One region of the Sphingopyxis sp. BSN-002 genome, then DNA from elsewhere that is predicted to be linked to it. Evidence: riboswitches for the same ligand, from Rfam matches in the RefSeq annotation. Region 1 holds a riboswitch; the other holds the start of a gene.

Region 1 (5,474 bases):
CCGGATAGCTCGCGCGCAGGTCGACGAGGACATAGTCGTCGAGCTCGACCGAGTTGAAGCGGTCGTCGAAGCTTTTGCCTGCATAGCGTACCGCGACCGACAGGTCGGCACCATCGAGCGCGCCGCCCGGCGTCCACGCGAGTTCGGCGTTGGCGAGGTGCCTCGGACGCCGCGCGAGGCGGTTGCCTTCATAGAAGCCACCCGGGGTGCGATCCTTGACCGACAGCAGCGTATAGTTGGCGTTCAGCTCGAGCTGTTCGCCGATCTTCGCGCCGCCTTCGACCTCGAACCCTTCGCCGCGGGCGCGGAGGATATTGTCATAGGTTCCGAACGGGCGGTTGCCGGTGGCGCAGATCGCGGGCAGCGGGTTCGGGGTCGTCGGGCAGGTGACGAAATCGATGAGATTGCGGCTGTTACGGCGGAAAGCCGCGACGTCGAGGAACCATTGCTGCCCGTCGCCGAAGCGGAGGCCGATCTCGTACGAACGCGCGCGTTCGGGCGCGAGGTCGGGATTGCCATAGGCGCCCGCGCTGTCGGAGAGCTGGAACAGGGTCGGGGCCTTGAAGCCTTCGCGATAGCTGGCGCGGATCGTGACGAGATCTCCGATCTTCTGCCCTGCGTCGAACGCCAGCGTTGTGGCGCCGCCGAAATCGCGGTGATCGTCGTGGCGGATGCCCGCGGTGAGCGACAGCGTCTCGGTCGGCTTGCCGACGAGCATGCCCCAGAAGGACGTCGTCGCGGTCTTGCCATTGTCCGCCGCGAAGCCGTCGTCGGTGAAGGCGTGCGTCCATTCGCGCTCGGCGCCCGCGAGGACGCGAAGCTGCGCGATGGCGGCCCAGTCGATGCTGTAGCTCAGCCGTTCGTTGCGGCCGCGCGCGGTGAAGCTGGGTGCGGTGCCGAAATCGGGATTGTAGTTGTCACGATTGACGTCGGCGAAACCGAACTGGAGCTTGTGCGAGAAGCCGGTCGTGCTGTCGTTGCCGCCGGGACGATGCTCGATCGTTGCCGCGGCATAATGTTCGCGCGTCTTCTGGAACTCGTTGGTGTCGATCAGACCATAGGGCGGCGAAAAGCTGAAGCCGTCGAGGTCGACGCGGCTGTCGGCATAGAGGCCGAAGGCGCGGAAGACGAGCGTGTTGCCGATCTCGGTGCGGTTGGTGAGGTTCAGCGAATATTGGCGATAGCCGTCACGCTCGGTGCCGACGGCCGCGCTGCTGATCCCGTCGGTGCGGGTGTAGCCGCCACCGATGCCGAATTGCGAGGCACCGAGCGAGGTGCGGAGTTGACCGTTCGCGCGCACCGTGTCGCGCGCGCCATATTCGGCGCCGATCTGGCCGCTTGTCGCGCCCGCTTCGGCTGCGCCTGCATTGGTGGTCGTCACTGCGACCACACCGCCGATCGCGTGGCTGCCCCACGGCAGGCTGTTCGCGCCGCGCAGCACCTCGACGCGGTCGATGTTGCCGAGCATCAGATTGGCGAAATCGAAGCCGCCGCCGGGCGACGAGGGGTCGCCGACGCGGACGCCGTCGATCAGGACGAGCGTCTGCTCGGCTTCGGCCCCGCGGATGCGGATGTTGGTCACACCGCCGAGGGTGCCATTCTGGTTGAAGCTGACGCCGGGCAGGCGGACGAGCTGGTCACTGACCGAACCATTCTGGGCGCGGCGGATGTCGGTGCCATCGATCACCGAGACCGAGGCGTTGCTTTCATCGGCAGCCAGCGGCGCACCGATGACGGTGATTGTGCTGTCTTCGCTGCCGGTCACGCTTTCCTGTGCGAAAGCGGGTGTCGCCGCCGCGACGGCGATGAGCGACAGGGTGGATGTCAAAATACGGGTCTTCATGCGGATTCTCCAAACGTAACGGCCTTTGCCGTCACGCGAGAATCCCCGCCTGCTCCCGGTGCACCCCGCCCGCGCGCAGATAACGGCGACGCTCTGGCAGGTCTCCTGGCTGCCGGGTCAGCAGTGAATGCGGGCCTTCCCAAGGCAGTCGCCCAAGTGGCACGGAGTGCATCCACCTCGCCGGTTACAGTTGCGGGGGCAGCGCCGGATTTGCACCGGATCTTCCCTTTTCATGCCCGTCTCCGGGCAACCCGAGGTCACGAGGCGGGCGGCTAGCAGAGCTTTTTGTGCGCCGCAATGGACAAATGCCGCAGCGTCAGAGCGCCTCTTCGACTGTCTTGACCGGCGCGGTCTTGGCGAAAGGGCTGAGACCCAGCCAGGATTCGATGCTGTCGGTGAGGTCATCGTCGCCCGTGAGAATCAGTCGGCGTTCGCCGACCGCATCGGTCACGCGGTCGTAGCCCATCCAGATCGCGGTCATCGTGCGAAGGTCGGTTGCGGCATAGAGATCGACGTCGAAACCGGGGTCGACCGAGCAGAGCTGGGTCTCGTCGCCGGGTTCGACGACGAGCCACCATGAACGGCGGTCGGCGGGGACGTCGGTGTAGCGGAACTGTACGATCGTCTTGCGGTCGGGCATCGGGTCGAGCACGAGGCCGCGGCGCATGTCCCACATCAGCAATTGCACATCGAGTTTTTCGAGCGACAGGTCGCCGTCGATCCAGCGCTTGCCCCAGACTCCGAACGCCTCGACGACGGGGGCGAGCTCCTGTCCGGCGCGGGTCAGGCGATAATCGAAGACGCCCGATTCTCTCGGCACCGGGGCGCGATAGACGATGCCGGCAGCTTCCAGATCCTTCAGCCGCTGCGACAGCAGGGCGGGGGACATGCGGGGGACACCACGCCGCAAGTCATTGAAACGGGTCGATCCTGCAGCGAGCTCGCGGACGAGCACGATCGTCCAGCGCGTGCACAGCACCTCGGCCGCCATCGCGACCGGACAGAATTGGCCATAGCTGGTATTCGCCATGATAAGCTCCTCGGCGGACGCTATACCTTATGAGTCGCCGAAGAGGCGAGTTCAGTTTCTGTATCGGGGGCGATTCAGTTCCTGAACTATCGTGTTGGAGCATCAATCTTCAGAGGCCGTCGTCAGCAAGGGATACCAATGGAGATGAACATGCTTGCCACGACTGAAACGAAGACCCCCCAATATTGGCTCGAACTCGCCGACAAGATCGCTGCGAAGATCGGTGCGTCCGCCGCGGCGCACGACCGCGACGGCAGTTTCGTTGCCGAAAATTACGATCTGCTCCGCGAAGCCGGGCTGATCGGCGCCGCGGTGCCGGTCGAGCTTGGCGGCGACGGACTCGACTATGCGACGCTGTGCGGCGTCGTCCGCCGCCTTGGCGCGGCGTGCGGCTCCACCGCGCTCGCCTTCTCGATGCATTGTCATCAGGTCGCGGTCGCGGCGTGGCGCTGGCAGCATATGCAGGCGCCGACCGACGGGCTGCTGCGCCGGGTGGCGGCCGAGAATCTGGTGCTCGTGTCGAGCGGCGGATCGGACTGGCTGCAAGGCTCGGGCAGCGCGACCAAGGTCGAAGGCGGCTTCCTGATCAACGCGCGGAAGGTCTTCTCGAGCGGCTGTCAGGCGGGCAACATCCTGATGACCAGCGCGGTCTATGAAGATCCCGAGGCGGGACCGAGCGTGCTCCACTTCGGCGTCCCGTTCAGCGCCGAGGGCGTCACGATCCTCGATACGTGGGACACGATGGGGATGCGCGGCACCGGATCGCACGACGTCGAGCTGAAGGATGTGTTCCTGGCCGACGCCGCGGTGTCGGGCCGGCGTCCGCAGGGCAAATGGCATCCGCTGTTCCACATCATCAGCATGATCGCCTTTCCGCTGATCTATTCGGCCTATCTGGGCGTTGCCGAGGGCGCGCGCGATGCGGCGTTCGAAGCGGCGAAGCGCAAGCCGGCAAACCCGGCGCTGATTGCGCTCGCCGGCGAGATGCAGAACAGCTTCTGGACTGCCGAGACAGCGGTCGCATCAATGATCGCGACCGCCGAGGTGGCATCGCCGGACCCCGAGACGACGAGCCGGGTGATGACCGGGCGGACGATTGCGGGCCGCGCCGCGATCCGCACCGCCGAGCTGGCGATCGAACTGGCGGGCGGCAGCGCCTTCTACAAGGGCTCGCCGATCGAACGCGCGTTCCGCGATGTGCAGGGCGCACGCTTCCACCCGCTGCAGGAGCCGGCGCAGAAGGAACTGAGCGGCCGCCTGGCGCTCGGGCTCGATATCGACGGCTGAATGAAGGGGGCCGGGGCGCTGAGGCGGCCCGGCCACTTGCATAAAGGGCGCGAACGCTCGACATAGGGCGCCATGGATTTCGCGTTCGACAACAGCTTTCACGACAGCATGGAGGGCTTCTATGCCCCCGCCGAGGCAGCAAAGCCGTCGGCGCCGAAGCTGCTCATATTCAATCGCGAGCTTGCGCAGCGGCTCGGGATCGACCTCGACGGCGCAACCGACGAACAACTCGCACGGATATTTTCGGGCGAGGAGTTGCCCGGCGGGGCCAACCCGCTCGCGCTCGCCTATGCCGGGCATCAGTTCGGTCATTTCTCGCCCCAGCTCGGCGACGGCCGGGCACTTCTGCTCGGCGAGGTCGTCACGCCGGATGGAGAGCGTTTCGACATCCAGCTCAAGGGTTCGGGCCCGACGCCCTTCTCGCGCAACGGCGACGGCCGGGCGGCGATCGGACCGGTGCTGCGCGAATATCTGATGTCGGAGGCGATGGCTGCGCTCGGCGTCCCGACAACGCGTTCACTCGCCGCCGTCGCGACCGGCGACCGGGTCCAGCGTGAGCAGGCGCATCCGGGGGCGGTGCTGACGCGCATCGCGAGCAGCCATATCCGCGTCGGGACATTCCAGTTCTTCGCGGCGCATTTCGGCGCCGATCATGTCGTCCAGCTCTCCGACTATGTGATCCGCCGTCATTTTCCCGATCTTGCAGATACGGCCAATCCGCATCTGGCCCTGCTCAATCGCGTTATCGGCCTGCAGTGCGATCTTGTCGCGCAGTGGCTGGGCGTGGGCTTCATCCATGGGGTGATGAACACCGACAATGTCGCGGTGAGCGGCGAGACGATCGATTACGGCCCCTGCGCCTTCATGGACCGCTTTTCCGTGAACACCGTCTTCAGCTCGATCGATGCCAACGGCCGCTATGCCTATGGCCGCCAACCGCAGATGCTGCACTGGAACATGGCGCGCTTCGCCGAGGCCCTGTTGCCCGCGATCCACGCCGTCGATCCCGCCGACGTCGAAGCGGCAAAGGATATCGTCAACGAGATTCCCGAACGGTTCCGTACCGTCTGGCACGCGCTGATCCGTTTCAAGCTCGGCCTCGACCAGAGCGCCGACGATGCGACGCTGATCGACAATCTTTTTGACGCGCTTGAGACCAACGGTGTGGACTTCACCTCGTTTTTCCGCGCGCTCGCGATGCTGTTGCGCGGCGACGGGAGCATGCTGGAACGTCTGTTGCCGGCGCCCGACGCAATGGCGCCGTGGATTGCCGAATGGTGGGAGCATATCGAGCGCGAGGCTATCGGTCCGCTC
Region 2 (5,474 bases), 180 kb from region 1:
AAGTGAACGCCGGCATCGAAGGCGACGAGGAAAACCCGCTGCTGGTCGTCGATGTCGAGGGGCTTGCCCCCACCGGCGGCTGGACCAGCGTCCGCCTCGAACCCCACACCTATATCGACGCGCCAGACGACGGCTTCCAGGACTTCGACCTCGTCGGCGATCGTCCTCCCCAAATGTCTTCAGAGGGCGCCGCCACCGACGCCCTCACCGAGGTCGAGGCGGGCTACGAAGGTCCGCTCGAGGACTGGTGCATCGGCGTCCGCGTCCACGCGGTCGACAATATGTTCGAGGAAGAAGTCTTCGGCCCGTGGGACAGCGACGACGAAGAAAGCGAAGCAGCCTAATCCTGTTACGTCATCCCGGCGAAGGCCGGGATCTCGCCGTAGCCGCATGACGCCAAGGTGAGATTCCGGCCTTCGCCGGAATGACGGATGCTTCCCCTGCACTTCGCCGGGCGGCAAAGCCGCTTTGCCGCCCGGCGACATTTTCTGCCCCGCGGCGGTCTGCCGCGAAATTTTAGACACCTTTCCCTTGCCAAGCGCGACATTTTGCATCATTGGCACCCCCATGCGCGGCAACGCCCTTCTTCTTCTGGGACTTACACGCCCTTGGGCGTGACACTGGCTGCGCGCTAGTCGCGGCCACCCGCTCAAGGGTCCGATCGACGAAGCACCGCAACCGACAGCAGAAGAAGTTTTCCCACCATGACCATGCTCCGCGACCCCTCGGTCAAGTACAGCGCCTTCCCGCAGGTTCCCTTGACGAACCGCGAATGGCCCGGCCGCGTCACCACCCAGGCGCCGATCTGGCTCTCCACCGACATGCGCGACGGCAACCAGTCGCTGATCGACCCGATGGATGCCGAGAAAAAGGCGCGCTTCTTCGACCTGCTCGTCAAATGCGGGTTCAAGGAGATCGAGGTCGGATTCCCCAGCGCGGGCGCGACCGAATTCGACTTCATCTCGGGGCTCGTGAAGAACGGCCGCATCCCCGACGACGTCACGCCGCAGGTGCTGACGCAGAGCCGCGCCGACCTCATCCGCACCAGCTTCGACAGCCTCGAAGGCGCGAAAACCGCGATCGTCCACGTCTATAACGCGGTCAGCCCCGCCTGGCGCAAGATCGTCTTCGGCATGGAGATGGACGAGATCAAGGGCATCGCGATCGAGGGCGCGAAGCAGCTCCGCGACAATGCCGCGCGCCTGCCCGGCACCGACTGGCGCTTCGAATACAGCCCCGAAACCTTCTCGACCGCCGAGCTCGATTTCAGCATCGCCTGCTGCGAGGCGGTGATGGATATTCTCCAGCCGACGACCGACAAGCCGATCATCCTCAACCTGCCCGCGACGGTCGAGGCCTCGACGGCGAACATCTACGCCGACCAGATCGAATATTTCTGCAAGAACTTGCCCAATCGCGACCGCGCGATCATCAGCTTGCACACGCACAACGACCGCGGCACCGGCGTCGCGGCGGCCGAACTCGGCCTGCTCGCGGGCGCCGACCGCGTCGAGGGCTGCCTATTCGGCAATGGCGAGCGCACCGGCAACACCTGCCTCGTCACCATCGCGCTCAACATGTACACGCAGGGCGTCGACCCAGAGCTCGACTTCTCGAACATCGACGAGGTCATCCAGACGGTCGAATATTGCAACAACCTGCCCGTCCACCCGCGCCACCCCTATGGCGGCGAGCTCGTCTACACCGCCTTTTCGGGCAGCCATCAGGACGCGATCAAGAAAGGCTTCGCCGCGCGCGAACGCCAGAATGACGAGCGCTGGGAAGTCCCCTATCTGCCCATCGACCCCGCCGACCTCGGCCGCAGCTATGAAGCGGTAATCCGCGTCAACAGCCAATCGGGCAAGGGCGGCGTCGCATGGGTGCTCGAACAGGACAAGGGCCTGAAACTGCCCAAAAAGATGCAGGCAAGCTTCAGCCATGTCGTGCAGGCGCTGGCCGACCAGACGAGCCGCGAACTCGGCGCCGAGGATATCTGGCACGCGTTCGAGGGCCAGTATCTGACCACCGAAGCCAAACGCTTCCAGCTCGTCGACTGGTCGGAGACGCATTCGGGCGCCGACCGCATCTTCGCCGGCAAGCTCACCATCGACGGCATGCAGCGCAGCGTCAGCGGCCGCGGCAACGGCCTGATGTCGAGCGTCATCGCGGCCTTGAGCGAAAGCGGCGGCCCGGTGATGGACATCGTCGACTATAGCGAGCACGCGATCGGCCAGGGCAGCAATGTGCAGGCCGCGGCTTATGTCGAGTGCCGCACCGCGGACGGCAAAAGCCTGTTCGGATGCGGGCTCGATACCGACGTCGCGACAGCCAGCGTGCGGGCGATTTTGTCGGCAGCGAATGGGGCTTAAAGGCTGGGCCTTCGACCAATCGCGCAGCGATTGGTCGAAGGAACGTTAGCCCCGCACGATCCCCGGAACTAACCGGCACATATCCCCGCCCCCGGCAGCCACCACTGGACGCCGCGGCTCCAGCGCGAGTTTCTGGAGGCTTTCGCTACCAACGGGTCGGTGAAGATTTCGGCGGCGAAGGTTTGCATGTCGCCCGCCGCCGTCTATCAGCCGGACAGCGGCCCGAGGGCGCGGCGCTCCGGATCGGCTGCGCCGCGGCGCTGCTGATCGCGCGCCCGGCGACGGCTTACTACCCGCAAAACCACGGCCGGATGGCACCCGATCGGCGTCAACCTTGACTTTTCAAGGAAAACCGCCCATATCCGGGAAGCTAACGTCGCATGCGACGGAATTTGACGGCCCCTTGGGGCAGACTCTTCCCTTCACACGCTACCAGCTCCGCCGGTGCTTTTGCCGGTGGATTCCCTGTTTTCGTGAAAGGAAACACCCCATGCCGATCGGCACCGTAAAATTCTTCAACCAGGACAAGGGCTATGGCTTCATCGAGAATGAAGACGGCTCGGGCGACAGCTTCGTCCACATCACCGCGGTCCAGGCCGCGGGCATGGACACGCTCAACAAGGAGCAGCGCGTCTCCTACGAACTCGAAACCGGCAAGAACGGCAAGACTTCGGCAGTCAACCTCCAGTCGGCCTGATCTTGGCCAAGGAGGAACTGATGACCTTCGAGGGGCAGATCGACGAGATCCTGCCTGACGGTCGCTTCGGCGTCGTGCTCGAAAACGGTCATCGGGTCATCGTCTATACGGCGGGCCGGATGCGGCGTTTCCGCATCCGGTCGGTCGTCGGCGACGCTGTGCGCGTCGAGATGACGCCCTATGACCTCAGCAAGGGCCGCCTCGTCTACCGCGAACGCGGGGGCGGGCCGGTTCCGCCGAGCCAGCGCAAACGGCGCGGGCTCTGAACGAAGAGAGCCAGCGCAAACGGCGCCGGCTCCGAACTGCAGGGATCGGCGCATCCGGCGCCGGTCTCCAACAACAAAACACGTAAAATCAAAGATAAAGATGATGACTATGTATACGAATATGAACTCGATTTTTCCCGCTCTGCCCGCGCTGTCGCTGGCCGGCAAGGCCCAGACGGCCAGTCCGTCGCGCCGCCGCCGCCCGACGCTGTCGCGCCGCGAGCTCCGGCGTATCATCGCCGATATGGTCGACTGATCGACCGTAAGCGCCAAGGAAGCAGCCATGTCGGCCACTACCGATTTCTATATCGCACAGGCGGACAAGTGCCGGACCGAGGCCGACGCCTCGCCGCTGACGCAGGTCCGCGACCGCAATCTGCGCGCCGCGGCGGCGTGGCAGGCGATGGCCGACAAGCTGCTCCACAGCGAAAAACTGCGCGCCGACAAGGAACGGCTTGCCGCGATCGCGGCCACCCCCGACGCGGGCTGATCGCCCCGACCATGATATAAAGAATTCTTTATATCATGGTTGACACGGCCGCCGCGCCGCCTATGCTGAAGACTGTCGAGGTTCTTCGCGCCGTTCGTACGGCACGAAGCTAAGACGGGAAGCCGGTGCGAAACCGGCGCTGCCCCCGCAACTGTAAGCGGCGAGCGGCGGTCACCATGTGTCACTGGTTCGGCAAGGAACCGGGAAGGCCCGACCGCAGCACTGACCCGCGAGCCAGGAGACCTGCCTCGTCAGATACGTCCTCCGGCGGGGTGTCCGGGCTGGCCGATGCATGGCTGCGCCCCGTCTTGCCTTTTGGGGTGCGGATCACCGTGCCGTCGCGTCCGTCCGCCGCCCTTGCCCAACGCAAGGTGCTGAAAACATGACCGTCGCCGTCGCCACCCTCGGCTTCCCCCGCATCGGCCTTCGCCGCGAACTCAAGCATGCGCTCGAAAGCTACTGGTCGGGCAAATCGACCCTCGCCGACCTGCAAAGCGCCGCCGCCGGCCTCCGTGCGCTGAACTGGAACCGCCAGAAAGCGCTCGGCGCCGACATCCTGCCGTCGAACGACTTCTCGCTCTACGACCATGTCCTCGACACCAGCGCGCTGATCGGCGCCGTCCCGCCGCGCTACGACTGGGCGGGCGAGAGCGTCGACCCCGACCTCTATTTCGCCATGGCCCGCGGCGCGCAGCAGCCCGCCGCCTGCGGGCACGCCCATGGCGGCGACACGACGGCGATGGAAATGACCAAATGGTTCGACACCAACTATCATTTCCTCGTCCCCGAACTCGTGGCCGGCCAGAGTTTCCGCATCGCCTCGACCAAGATCTTCGACGAATATGAAGAGGCCAAGGCACTGGGTTATCAGACGCGCCCCGCCCTCCTCGGTCCCGTCAGCTATCTGATGCTGGCAAAGGGCAAGGCGGTCGAGCCGCTCGCCCTGCTGCCCCGGCTCCTCGAGGTCTACGCCGAAATCCTGTCGCGTCTCGCGGCGCTGGGCGCCGACTGGGTACAGATCGACGAACCCTGCCTTGTCCTCGACCTGACCGATGCGCAGCGCATCGCCTTCGAACGCGCCTATTCCGCGCTCGCCACCCGCGGGCCGAAGCTGATGCTCACCACATACTTCGGCGGCCTCGGCGACAATCTCGACCTCGTCGCAGAGCTTCCGGTACACGGCCTTCACCTCGACCTCGTCCGCGCCCCCGACCAGCTCGAGCCCGCGCTCGCGAAGCTCCAGCCGCATGTCCTGCTCTCATTGGGCGTGATCGACGGCCGCAACATTTGGCGCGCCAACCTCCCCGACCTCTACTGGCGCCTCAAGGCGCTCGCGGCCCAGCGCGACCTCATCCTCGCGCCGTGCTGCTCGCTCCTCCACGTCCCCGTCGACCTCGCGCTCGAAACGTCGCTCGACCCCGAAATCGCCCAGTGGCTCGCCTTCGCCGTGCAAAAGGTCGAGGAACTCGCCGCACTCGCCAAGGCGCTCAACGAAGGCGAGGACGCGAGCTTCGCTGCCTTCTCCGCCTCGCGCATCGCCGCGGTCGCGCGCCAGACCTCGCCGAAGATCCACGACCCGGCGGTCACCCAGCGCCTCGCCGCCCTCGACGCTGGCGCCACGAACCGCGCATCCCCCTTCGCCGCCCGCCGCG

What was found. Region 1 has a riboswitch for cobalamin ahead of L7H23_RS03770 (TonB-dependent receptor). Riboswitches for the same ligand answer to the same signal wherever they lie in the genome.
Region 2: linked by a shared signal. The riboswitch ahead of metE (5-methyltetrahydropteroyltriglutamate--homocysteine S-methyltransferase) and the one ahead of L7H23_RS03770 (TonB-dependent receptor) in region 1 are both predicted to bind cobalamin.

Annotation. Positions count from the first base shown of each region.
Region 1 covers NZ_CP091804.1:749,747-755,220, reverse strand. The annotation lists gene L7H23_RS03770 (TonB-dependent receptor) at 1-1,843, opposite strand, end outside; cobalamin riboswitch at 1,921-2,113, opposite strand; gene L7H23_RS03765 (helix-turn-helix domain-containing protein) at 2,160-2,873, opposite strand; gene L7H23_RS03760 (acyl-CoA dehydrogenase family protein) at 3,024-4,160, shown strand; gene L7H23_RS03755 (protein adenylyltransferase SelO) at 4,233-5,474, shown strand, end outside.
Region 2 covers NZ_CP091804.1:930,148-935,621, forward strand. The annotation lists gene L7H23_RS04650 (hypothetical protein) at 1-344, shown strand, start outside; gene leuA (2-isopropylmalate synthase) at 705-2,369, shown strand; gene L7H23_RS04660 (cold-shock protein) at 2,860-3,066, shown strand; gene infA (translation initiation factor IF-1) at 3,069-3,332, shown strand; gene L7H23_RS18505 (hypothetical protein) at 3,454-3,588, shown strand; gene L7H23_RS04670 (hypothetical protein) at 3,616-3,822, shown strand; cobalamin riboswitch at 3,884-4,088, shown strand; gene metE (5-methyltetrahydropteroyltriglutamate--homocysteine S-methyltransferase) at 4,205-5,474, shown strand, end outside.